3 regions of the Robertmurraya mesotrionivorans genome follow, and region 2 is predicted to be linked to each of the others. Evidence: riboswitches for the same ligand, from Rfam matches in the RefSeq annotation. Region 2 holds a riboswitch; each other region holds the start of a gene.
The links. A riboswitch is a leader RNA that binds a small molecule or an ion and turns the genes downstream of it on or off. The one in region 2 is predicted to bind S-adenosylmethionine.
Positions count from the first base shown of each region.

Region 1: linked by a shared signal. The riboswitch ahead of metK (methionine adenosyltransferase) and the one ahead of ACRX5O_RS21345 (sugar ABC transporter substrate-binding protein) in region 2 are both predicted to bind S-adenosylmethionine.
Region 3: linked by a shared signal. The riboswitch ahead of ACRX5O_RS13210 (homoserine dehydrogenase) and the one ahead of ACRX5O_RS21345 (sugar ABC transporter substrate-binding protein) in region 2 are both predicted to bind S-adenosylmethionine.

Region 1 covers NZ_JBPCCH010000001.1:36,369-40,554, forward strand. Annotated here, with positions in the region: gene pckA (phosphoenolpyruvate carboxykinase (ATP)) at 1-1,226, opposite strand, end outside; gene ACRX5O_RS00215 (thiol-disulfide oxidoreductase DCC family protein) at 1,428-1,805, shown strand; SAM riboswitch class I at 1,878-2,016, shown strand; gene metK (methionine adenosyltransferase) at 2,240-3,442, shown strand; gene asnB (asparagine synthase (glutamine-hydrolyzing)) at 3,685-4,186, shown strand, end outside.
Region 2 covers NZ_JBPCCH010000022.1:3,543-7,728, reverse strand. Annotated here, with positions in the region: gene ACRX5O_RS21350 (sugar ABC transporter ATP-binding protein) at 1-728, opposite strand, end outside; gene ACRX5O_RS21345 (sugar ABC transporter substrate-binding protein) at 796-1,908, opposite strand; SAM riboswitch class I at 2,090-2,197, opposite strand; gene ACRX5O_RS21340 (cold-shock protein) at 2,590-2,790, opposite strand; gene ACRX5O_RS21335 (DNA alkylation repair protein) at 3,044-3,751, opposite strand; gene ACRX5O_RS21330 (anthrone oxygenase family protein) at 3,953-4,186, opposite strand, start outside.
Region 3 covers NZ_JBPCCH010000007.1:86,642-90,827, reverse strand. Annotated here, with positions in the region: gene ACRX5O_RS13215 (electron transport protein) at 1-528, opposite strand, end outside; gene ACRX5O_RS13210 (homoserine dehydrogenase) at 612-1,886, opposite strand; SAM riboswitch class I at 1,954-2,067, opposite strand; gene ACRX5O_RS13205 (exonuclease domain-containing protein) at 2,141-2,869, opposite strand; gene ACRX5O_RS13200 (DUF294 nucleotidyltransferase-like domain-containing protein) at 2,859-3,830, opposite strand; gene ACRX5O_RS13195 (ammonium transporter) at 3,891-4,186, opposite strand, start outside.

The DNA.
Region 1 (4,186 bases), on a different contig from region 2:
ATTTCAGCATAGCGAGTTGCTTCTAATGGTAGGAAAGGAGAGCCGAAGCAAGTTGAAAATGTTGCTTGTGGTGAAGTGATTCCTTGTTCCGTACCAGCAAGTTTTGAAGTGTATCCGCTTAAGAAATGGTACATCGCTTGTTCCTTAGATAGCTTTGCAATTGGAGGTAGTACCCCAAAAGCATCTGCTGTTAGGAATATTATTGTATTAGGGTGACCAGCGACACTTGGATCCACGATATTACTAATAGATTGGATAGGATAAGCAGCACGCGTATTCTCAGTTAATGTTCCATCATCATAGTCAGCGACTCGTGATTCCTTATTCAGCACGACATTCTCTAACACAGATCCAAAATGAATCGCGTCGAAGATTTGAGGCTCCTTTTCTCTTGAAAGGTTAATGCACTTAGCATAGCAGCCTCCTTCAATATTAAAAACACCGTTAGCTGACCAGCCGTGTTCATCATCTCCGATTAAGCGTCGATTCGCATCAGCAGATAAAGTCGTTTTACCTGTTCCTGATAAGCCGAAGAATAAAGCTACATCACCTTCAACGCCGACATTTGCTGAGCAGTGCATAGAGAGAATATTATTTTCAGGCAGTAAGTAATTCATGATCGAGAAAATGGACTTCTTCATCTCTCCTGCATATTCTGTACCACCGATTAATACGGTCTTTCTTTCAAAGGAGACAATGATAAAAGTCTCAGATTTAGTACCATCAATAATAGGGTCTGCTTTAAAGTTTGGAGCCGATATGACTGTGAATTGTTCCTCATGAGTCAAAAGCTCTTCTGCTGTTGGTCTTATGAATAACTGGTGGGCAAATAAATTATGCCAAGCAAACTCATTTATCACTTGAATGGGCAGGCGATGCTTCTTATCTGCGCCAGCGAACCCTTTGAAAACAAACAACTCATCTCTATCTTTCAAGTAACTTAGTACTTTATTATATAAACGATCGAACACTTCTGGAGAGATTGGTTGGTTAACAGCTCCCCAGTCAATCTTGTCCTTTGTAGAAACTTCTTCAACAATGTATTTGTCTTTTGGAGACCGACCAGTATATTTTCCTGTTGTTGCTCGAACAGCTCCTGTCGAAGTCAAGACTCCTTCGTTTCTAGTAAGAACCTTTTCGACTAATTGTGGTACAGATAGTTGCACATGCACATGACCAGAGGCTACCAATTCACTTAATTGATTAGAAATACGGACAGAGTTCATCTGATGACTACCTACCTTTATTTGTTATTTTTTAATTAGTATAACACATTAACTTAATTAGTCTATACTATTTATAAAAATATTAGAGGGTGCAAGAAAAAACATCTTATTCGACCTATTTTTTAAGCTTTTCATTTCATAAAAACAAGAATCCGAGTTAATAGTCTATACTATTAAAAGAAGGGACGAATTTAATTGGAAATGATCGCATTATATGATGCTCAGTGTTCATTATGTCAAAACACCAAAAGGCTCTTTCAAAAGCTTGATATTAGAAAAAAGGTGACGTGGATGTCTCTTCAGGAATATGAGAGAAAAGGTTTTAGCCCTCAGTTCAAGGCAGTGGATCTTAGAAGGGAAATTCATATTATTAATCCAGATGGTAAGGTACTTGTGGGATATTGGGCTGTAAGAAGGCTATTGCTTCTTTCTCCTATTACATGTTTGTTCGGGTTAGTGCTTCACCTCCCCTTCGTACATTTAATTGGAATCCGGGTTTACCGACTAATAGCAAAAAATCGATACAAACTCAATAAAAGGAAATGCGCAGATAACAGTTGCTCATTATTTGAAGAATGAATTAACTATTTTTCATAAAGATGTTGACAGTATTTGACGTGATACGGTATTATTCTACATTGAACGGATACTCTCTTATCCCGAGCTGGTGGAGGGACAGGCCCTATGAAACCCAGCAACCTGCTTTAATAATTAATTACAATAACTGTAATTAATATAAAAGAGAAGGTGCTAACCTGAGGCAAGGATTTTAGTCCTTGAACGATAAGAGCGAAAGGCGCAAATTACTTTGCTATCACCCTTTCCTCAAGCAGGGAAGGTTTTTTATTTTGCATAAAGTTTTTATTTGGGTGGGTAATTTTTCAAACCTCCATAATAAAAATGGCATGTTTATTTCATACTACTTAGGGAATGAGTTCCGTATCAAATGGAAGGTTTTGTTTATATAATAAGCATACCTTTTTCTCAAGTATAAATAAATAGGAGGTCAGGAGATGTCAAAAAAACGTCGTTTATTTACATCCGAGTCAGTTACTGAAGGTCATCCAGATAAAATCAGTGACCAAATTTCAGACTCAATTTTAGATGCTATCTTAGCAAAAGACGCAAATGCTCGTGTTGCTGCAGAAACGTCAGTAACAACAGGTTTAGTATTAGTTGCTGGGGAAATTACAACCTCTACATACGTAGATATTCCAAAGATTGTTCGTGAAACAATTAAGGAAATTGGGTACACTCGTGCAAAATATGGTTTCGATTCTGAAACATGTGCGGTTTTAACTTCAATTGATGAGCAATCAGCTGATATTGCAATGGGAGTTGACCAAGCACTAGAAGCACGTGAAGGGTCTATGTCTGATGAAGAAATCGATGCAATTGGAGCAGGTGACCAAGGGTTAATGTTTGGTTTTGCATGTAACGAGACAAAGGAGCTTATGCCTCTTCCGATTTCTTTAGCGCATAAACTAGCTCGCAGACTAACTGAAGTTCGTAAGGATGATATTCTTCCTTATCTTCGTCCTGATGGTAAAACTCAGGTTACAGTTGAATACGATGAAAATAATAAGCCAGTTCGTATTGATACAATTGTTATTTCAACACAGCACCATCCTGAAGTAACTTTGGAGCAAATTCAACGTAATCTTAAAGAGTATGTTATTAACCCTGTTGTACCAGAAGAGTTAATTGATGAAGATACAAAGTATTTCATTAACCCAACTGGTCGTTTCGTTATCGGTGGACCACAAGGTGACGCTGGATTAACAGGACGTAAGATTATTGTAGATACGTACGGTGGTTATGCTCGTCACGGTGGCGGTGCATTCTCTGGTAAGGATCCTACAAAGGTTGACCGTTCAGCTGCCTACGCTGCTCGTTATGTAGCAAAGAATCTTGTTGCTGCAGGTCTAGCAGATAAAGTAGAAGTACAACTTGCATACGCAATCGGTGTTGCACATCCAGTTTCTATTTCTATTGATACTTTTGGAACTAGCGAAGTAAGTGAAGATGTTCTTATTGAAGTTGTACGTAATAACTTCGATCTTCGTCCAGCTGGAATCATTAAAATGCTTGATTTAAGACGTCCTATCTATAAGCAAACTGCTGCTTATGGTCACTTTGGCCGTACAGATGTAGATCTTCCATGGGAGCGTACAGATAAAGCTGACACGCTTCGTAAGGAAGCTCTTGAAAGATAATTATAATAGTAAGTAATCAGCCGGGAGTTACAGAAAATTTGTAACTCCCGGTTTTTCTTTACGTCTATAAGGGTATGGTGGTTTAGAAGCAAAAAGGGATGTAAACAATGGGTAGTAAGCTTGAATTTTTAGGAAATGCTCAATTAGACAGTGCGATTCGATAATTTTAGTGGTAGTATTAATAGGTATTCTTTCTGAATGGAAGATTAAACTCGTAAGAACGGAGTAGGTGAGTTACATACATGTGTGGTTTTATTGGATGTGTTCATGACAAATCGCAAGTGTTTAGTGATGGACAAAAACAACAATTTGAAAATATGAATAATGTGATTACGCATCGAGGACCTGATGATGATGGATATTTCTATGATTCTCATGTTCAATTTGGGTTTCGTCGGTTAAGTATCATTGATATAGAAAGTGGGCATCAACCTCTTCATTTTGAAAACGAAAGATACTGGATTATCTTTAACGGGGAAATTTATAACTATGTTGAGCTAAGAGAAGAACTAATGGCAGAAGGGATAACCTTTGCAACAAGTTCCGATACAGAAGTAATTATTGCCCTGTATAGCCATCTGAAGGAAAAAGCTGTGGAGAAGCTTCGTGGAATGTTTGCCTTTGTTATTTGGGATAAGGTTGAGAAGACGCTTTATGGTGCACGTGATCCATTCGGCATCAAGCCTTTCTTCTATTTTGATGACGGGGAAAAGACATTCTTTGCATCTGAGAAAAAGAGTATTT
Region 2 (4,186 bases):
TGGCCAAGCATATGCTCCACTACTTTGTTTTGGGTGGTATCCGAAATTCTCTGTCTCTCGACTACTTCCCCATTTCTCATAATCGTTATTTCATCACAAATCTCAAAAATCTCTGGAAGTCGGTGTGATATGAAAATAATTCCAACACCACGTCTTTTTAATTCTTGTACTATACGAAATAATTCATTTGTTTCTGTATGGCTAAGAGGTGCTGTCGGCTCATCCAAAATGAGAAATTTACATTCTTTCGACACGGCTCTCGCGATTAGGACCATTTGTTTTTCTGCCAATGTCAATTCACTTACTAGTTTCTTAGTAGGAAGATTCAAATTCATTTCCGATAGGATGGTGGCCGCTTTCACATGCAGGCTTTTCCAATTGACCCATTGCTTCTTTCCCATGTTATGTACCGTGTCCATTAACATGATATTTTCAGCAACCGTTAAATAAGGGATCAGCGCTGTATCCACTTCCTGATATACAATTTGAATTCCTGAATCCATGGCACTCTTGGGGGAACGAATGGAAAGAGGCTGTCCATTCATTGTGATTTCACCAGTATAGTGGTCGTATGCCCCTGAAAGAACCTTCATCAGCGTTGATTTCCCAGCACCGTTGGCTCCGATTAAGGCATGAGTTTTCCCGCTTTCAACCGAAAAGTCCACCTCATTTAATGCTTTTACACCGGGAAATTCAATTGAGACATTCTTCATCTCTAAAGTGGTCATTGTAACCGTCCTTTCAAAGAAACACTCTCTTTATCTTGTGAAAAGAGAGTGTCTATCAATAAGTCCCTTACTTCTGATAGTGTTCCTTCAACGTCGTCATCCAGTCTTCTTCAAATTCCGTCGATTGGCCCCATCCTTCAATGATTTCAGTTAGATTGACCATATTAACAGGATCTTTTGATTTCTGAAGATCTTCTTGAGAGATAAGTGAAGCTTCCAAATCATAAGTTTGTGGTGTTTCCTCGCCTGCTAATTTCTTCGCAAGTATTCTCATATTTACTGCACCAATCAACTTAGGATCAACAGCTGCCGTATATCTCCAAGCACTGCCTTCTCTTTGGATTTCCTGCAAATCAGCATTTGAAACATCGATTCCATAGATTTTAACTTCTTCTCTGCCAGCTTCTTTTAACGCGCGAGCTGCACCGATAGCAAAAGCATCCCATGTTGCAAAAATCGCATCAAGTTCACCCTTAGGGTATTTATTCAGCATCGCGGCAACAGCATTTTGGGTTTGAACACTCGTATCAGCTGCTGCCACCCCAAAGCGCTCCACTTCTTTAATTCCAGGATTTTTTGCTAATACATCTTCATAAACTTTATTTCGTCTAACCATCGGCGGGAATCCGTCTACCCATAGGTATGCAATATTGGCTTCCCCTTTTGTTTCCTTTACTAATTGGTCCAATGATAGAGTAGCTAACGCTTCATCATCTTGTGATACAAGAGTAACACCGTCAACACTAGTTAAATTTGCATTCGAGTCAAATGCGACTACGCCCTTTCCTGCGTCAACAATTTTCTGTATGTCATTAACGGTAGCATCATCATCACCGTGAGAAATAATAAATCCATCATAATCTTGATTTAACGCTTGGTTAATCGCATCATGAAATTTCGCTGTATCTCCATTTGCAGTAAATACATCCACTTGGAAACCGAAAGCTTCACCTTCTTGTTTCGCACCAGCTAAGAATTGAGCTGTGTGATCGTCCCCGCCAATTTTACGAATAACTTTGATTTTCGGCTGGTCTCCATTTGCAAAGCGTTCAGGTACACCTTCAATCGGTGTGTTTGATCCTGTTGCTTCCTTTGTTTCTCCCCCTGATGCACAGCCTGTAAGCAAAAGTGTTGCAGCGATTGCTGATACAAATGTACTTCTTAAAAAGTTCTTCTTCATGTTTTTTTCTCCCCTTTTTGTTTTCTATGCCTTCTTACCAACGTTGCTCTTAGGAGAGTTTTTTTATTAGGCTGTTAAAATTTTACTGAAGCGCAAATCAATAGCCCAGTTTAACACCGCCTAAAATATAAAAAACCTCTCCAGAAAAGAGAGGTTTCATCACAAAATAAGGACTACTCCTCTCTTATCTCTCAAAACAATTTCTTGTTTTGCAGGATTTAGCACCAATTCCAAACGGAACGGTTGCTGGGCGTCATCGGGCCAGTCCCTCTGCCACTCTTGATAAGAGAACGTATTTATTCATTTACTTTAATAAAGTATAAAACTTAATTTAATATTCTATTAACAAATTGTCAATAGTATTTTCTAAATATTTTTAATAGAGATATTTTTCCAAAGACAGCCAGAATAACTTCTGCCCATGTATTAAGTTCATCAAAAGTCCCCACTTTACTCTAATAAAGATTCTCACCGTCTACGACGAATTGGTGAACTATAGCTAAATTGAAAGCTATAATTAACACAAACGAAATTAGGTGAATTCGTTATTATGTGATACACTTTATTTACCATTTGATTTACTTTCTTACATTGTGCCCTGCTCATTCAGTGAGTGGGGATCCTTGTTATTTAAAAGAAAAAACAGACTCTAAAAAGAGCCTGCTTAGTTTGTTTTTATTATTAAGCTTTACGTACGTTAGCTGCTTGAGCTCCACGTTGACCTTGCTCAACGTCAAAAGTAACTGCTTGACCTTCGTCTAAAGATTTAAAACCGTCCCCTTGGATAGCTGAGAAATGAACGAATACGTCTTCTCCGGCTTCACGCTCGATAAATCCGAAACCTTTTTCTGCGTTAAACCATTTTACTTTACCTTGTTCCATTTTGTTTCCTCCTGCTGTGTGCTTTGCACACAATGTGTTACTATCCTTGGACTCAGTGATCATCAAGACGAAAAGTTAATCTTATACTATCCTTTACACCGAACAAAAATAATTCTACTAAAGTTTAACATTTTTTATAAGTATTTGCAAGAAGACAACTGACTTATAATTTCTCTGAAAACTACCTCTTTAAGTATATCAACAAAAAAGAGTGTCAATCCTTCTGGAATCACACCCCGATTCGAGACTATTTTTAACATCTTACATATTTGCGTTTGAAACCAAGCTTCCCTCTATCCATTTCTTTTTGAATACTTTCGTATGCGTTTAGTAAACTACTTTTTTTACTGTCCCGTTTGACTTCTACAATTCCTATTTCCTTCGAGATCTCGACTGCCTTTTCATGTTGCGGCAAATAGGAAATTCCCACGGTGTATACGAAATTATTCATAGCGGATTTGGTTCGTTCTGGCGAATCATGAATCGAACTTTTCACAGTATCAAGCATATTGGATATCTTGCTTTCGGAAAATTCTTTGTCTTTGCGATTCCCTAACATCCAGCAGTAGCAACTCCATCCGGCAGACATTCTCAACTCGTCACCACTTGCGATCCATTTATCAGCTACTTCTTGTGCAATATCTGACTCTGATAAAGTTACTGCTACCACATAATCGGAAAGCATATAAAAATACGCTCCATCCATCCAACGATCAAAATCCGACTCAGTCATGGCTTTTGGGTCTGCAATAATGCCAGCAAAGTACATTGCATCGTAGTTACCCGTAGCATAAAGCTCATCAGCTAAATCTTGATTGATTTTTATTTTCTTTGCGATTGGTTTCATAGCACCTGTAGCTACGCCAAAAAGTGGCTCGTGCGCACCATTAGATATGTACATTTTTTTAGTTCGTTCCTTACCGAGGGCTTCAAGCTCCTGCATCACTGTTTCGAAATCCATAGCTTTGTACTTCCTTCCTAAAAATTAGCCTTTTAATAATAACCAACTAATATACTTTATTGAGTCTTCCATACATCTCAATCTTACCATTCCTTGAATCAAAAACAGAATAATACATTTATTTTCTCCATACAAAAAAGAGAACATAAAGCATTCCCAATACAAAGTAGTTACTGGTAATAGATTAGCTTCTCACAATTCCTAATTTGAAACCGATAAACAAAGTAACATGAAACCAATAAGAAGCAACCAAGACCGAATAGATTGAAAGAACATCCAACGTTTTCTTATCTCCATCCAATCAGGGGGAGGATGATCAGCATCCCATTGTTTAATTTCTTTGTTAATTGGAACATTATATTTAATAGTTATTACGGTTGCTAAAATAAACATCACGGCAGAAGCAATACGGATAGTAAGTTCGAAACCTCCAAT
Region 3 (4,186 bases), on a different contig from region 2:
AATTTTCCCCTTTTCATCAACGGAGGCATGACAAGCAGCACAGCTAACACCTGCTTTTAATCTCCCTTCATCAAACACTACCTTAAATCCAACTGGTGTCTTAGCCCCTTTAGCCACATCAAGACCTGTATCAATTAAGTCACCTTTTTTTATGCTGAAATCACCAACTGAAAAATCTTTATACGCTTCGACCCTGAGGTTATTCGTACCCTCCCCATTTAATTTTAAGATCGCCTTTCCAATGTTGCCTAACGTTAAGGCCCCGTTAAACATACCTAAAATATCTGAAAAAAACACTTCATTCCCAAAGGTCTCTTCATAAAATAATTTTCGCCCTAACTCAATCTGTTCAGGTGTTCCCATCTCCACTTGGTTTGACACAGAAGCTATTTTCGATTTTTTTTCTGATTCCCTTACATCTTCTGCTTCCGGTACAAATGCGTAATCAATCGAAACATTTGTCAATGTATAGATTGCAACACCGAAGATAAGCATAATTACTCCAAACAAAATTAATAGTTTTCTCATTCTGCACCTCCATAGCAAACATATTATTTGCCCTATGGAGCTTTACGATACAAAAAAAAGACGCAATAATTATGCATCTTCTCCTAGAAACTATAAACCATATTCAAATGATCTCTTTTTAGACCGATCGGTGATACTGAATAACGTTTATATAAGACAGGTAGCTTTATACATTCTAGCTCGCCTTCGTATAAGAAGCTTCCGTATATACGACCATCAAGCTCTTTTACAACTTCTTGAAGGATATTTAAATGCTTTGAGTTTTCATTTAAAACCGCTTTTAAGCTAAGCCATTCCTCCTTATTTTGCAGAGGAAATACCGCTAATTGAGTACTTTCGTTAGTCTCTTTTTCATTTTGAGCTTGATAGCTATATCGATGAACTTTCTGCAACGGTTGTTTTTGTTGTTCAATTTGTACTAAATCTTCAATCATAGCACTTGCAGTAGCCTTTGAACCAGCTCCTGGTCCTTGGAGCATAAGAGTCCCAACCAAATCTGTCTTAATAACTATGCCATTATCTACCCCCTCCACATTGTAAAGAGGATGTTCGGTGCTTACAAACGTTGGCTTTACGGTTGCCTTGATTCCCTCATCCTCTCTTTTCAAAGAGGCCAGCAGCTTTAGCCTTAATCCATGCACCTCACCTAAGGCTAGATCTTCTAATGCGACTTCTTCAATCCCAATTCTTTCAACCTTTTCCCAGTCGGGCTGCTCATGGTAGATTAAACTGCTTAAAATCATTTGCTTGTAGAAAGCATCTCTACCAGAAATATCACTTTCTGGGTTAGCCTCTGCGTAACCGAGTTGTTGTGCCTCTTGCAGGCATTCTCCAAAGCTTAATTTCTCATTTCTCATTTTTGATAAGATGTAATTGCTCGTTCCATTCAAAATACCCTCTAGAACTAAAATCCCATTCACTTGAAGGAGTTGAATAATCGTTCTAAGTAAAGGAATCCCTCCCGCAACGGCTGCCTCAAACGTTAAGAACTTACCTTTATTTAAAGCATATTCCGTAAGCTCCTCACCACGATTAGCAAGCAATTCCTTGTTTGCACTTATAACATGACAGCCACGATCTAAAAATAACTGTATATAGGAATAGGCTGGTTCAATACCAACAATTGCTTCGAACACATAGTCTATTTTTGGGAGAGCTAGGATTTCCTCAATCTTTGTAGTTACAATAATATTCTTGGGAAGCTGACGTTCCTTTTCTGTCTTCACTAATATACCAACAATTTCAACCTTCTTACCAATTACCTTTTCCAGCTTCTCCTGATGAGTATGAAGGATGGAATCATACACACCTGAACCTACCGTACCAAATCCTAAAAGAACCACTTTTACCGTTTCCATCATGTTTTCCTCCTCTGATAAAATAAAAAACCCTCTTCCAAAGAAGAGGGTGTATTGTTATCATCTCTTCTTATCTGTCAAAGCACGATTGCTTTGCAGGAATTGGCACCGTGTTTTCTATAAAAAGAAAATCGGTTGCCGGGTATCATCGGGCCAGCCCCTCCACCACTCTGGATAAGAAATCCAATATTCAGTTGATTTATGGATAATAATAGCACAAACTTTTTTTAAAAGTAAAGAAGAATTATAGAATCTTACAATTTTGCCATAAGATTATATATATCTTGAAGAGTCTCATATCCCTTTCGCTGAGCTTTATCAATAAAAATACACCACAGAACAGCTGTCAATTTAGCGTCTCCTAGTGCATGATGTCTATCCACTACTTCTATTCCATACCGCTCGCAAATATCTTCAAGCTTGTTTTGGGTTAATTCTGGATCGGCAACTCTTGATAGGAATGACGTATCAATGATGCGATGTTTCTGAGGGGCTTTGAATTGTTTCCAGTTCGCTGCTTGCAAGAAGTTTTTTTCATGATTTGAATGGTGTGCAACAAGTGGCGTTCCTCTAGCAAAGTGATAAAAATCCAGCAGAACATTTGATAACGGCGGCGCACTCTTTAGCTCCTCTTCAGAAATTCCTGTTAACTCCTTCACCTGGACTGGAAGTTCTTTATCATATTGAACTAAAGAATAAAAGGACTCGACTTCTTTCACATACGCACCTTTTGTCTTTATAGCACCAATAGACAAAATTTCATCGCCTTTTTCAGGAAAGAAGCCCGTTGTTTCAAGGTCAAAAACCGTCACCTCTAATTCAGACAATGGAATCAGTAAGGCATTGTCTGAATTCAGTTCTTTTTGAATTTGACGCAAAAAGGCAACATGCTGACCGTTTTGTCCCTGTAAGCCACTGTATACATTTGTCCCCAATTTCCCCTGGATTCCCCTCACAAAATGAATAAATGGTTCAAACGCCATGATTTCCACCCTTTTCAATCATTCTATGAACGTATTGCTGCAGCTTCTTTCCATCTTTCAGTATCTTTTTAATTAATTTTTGATTGTCTTTCGTAAGTTTTTTTACATACAAATAGTGGGAATCATCATAAGAAGCCGTAAAAGAAAGGTGATCTAATCGGAACTGAAGAAGTTGCGAAAAATTCTCCTGATATTGAGATAACTCCTCATACTTCTCTAATTTGTTTAGCTCTTTTAATCTACCTATTGTACTAGTCTCGATTATTCCTTCTTTCCATGCCAATAGCCGAACTGCATTCACATATGGTATAAAAGCAGAATACTTCAAATCAATAGCTCCAGCATGTATTCCCTTCTCCTCAACAATGATTTGTCCTAGTGGACCAATCGTCTTTTTTACATGTTTTACATTTTCTAATAATCGGCCTAAAAATTGAGGATGGGAATGACTATATTCGTGGATCACGTTTTTTAAATGGTAAAGGAGATCATGGTCACCTACAAGTTTTCTAGCATCATAGAAAATTTGCAAATTGCGAATCGAAACCCAACTGCTCTCCTCCATCCAACTTACCACCTGTTTATTCCAGCTGGCAGATGTTTGACACCATAGTGGATTTGAACTCATTACCTTACCATCGCACAATGGGTAACCAACTATTTGTAATCCAATTGATAATTCCTTTCCTAATTCACTAAAATAAGAACCTGCCTCTTGACTATCTTCTTGAAAAATAATCCCATGATCTTGGTCACTTATTAATCCTTGTTCAAATCGTCCCCCGCTACCAGTAATAAACCATACAAAGGCACACGGTGGTTTAGCATTCATTCGGGCACTCGCAGCCTTAAATACCTTAATCATAATCTCGTCGTGGAACTTATTTAGAGAATCTGAATTTGATATATACTCTGCAACATGAGTTTCTTTCCATAATTTTATTGATTCATATGAACTCAAATCCTACACGCCCTTTAAGTAGATAAGGAAAGCCCCATAAAATGAGGCTCTCCTTATTAATTATGAAGAAACTTTTTGATTTTCACTAGTTAAAAATACTTCTGGGTATCCGTAGCTACCATGTTCACTTACATCTAGACCCATAATTTCTTCTTCTTCAGTTACACGCAATCCTCCAAGTACTTTCTTTGCAATCACTAGGATGACAAATGAGACGACGAATGCATATAAACCTGATACACCAACACCCATTGCTTGAACTCCAAGTTGCTCTAAGCCACCGCCATAGAATAAACCAGGCTTACCAACTGTCGCTAATTCTGGTGTTGCAAAGAACCCTGTTGAAAGTGTTCCCC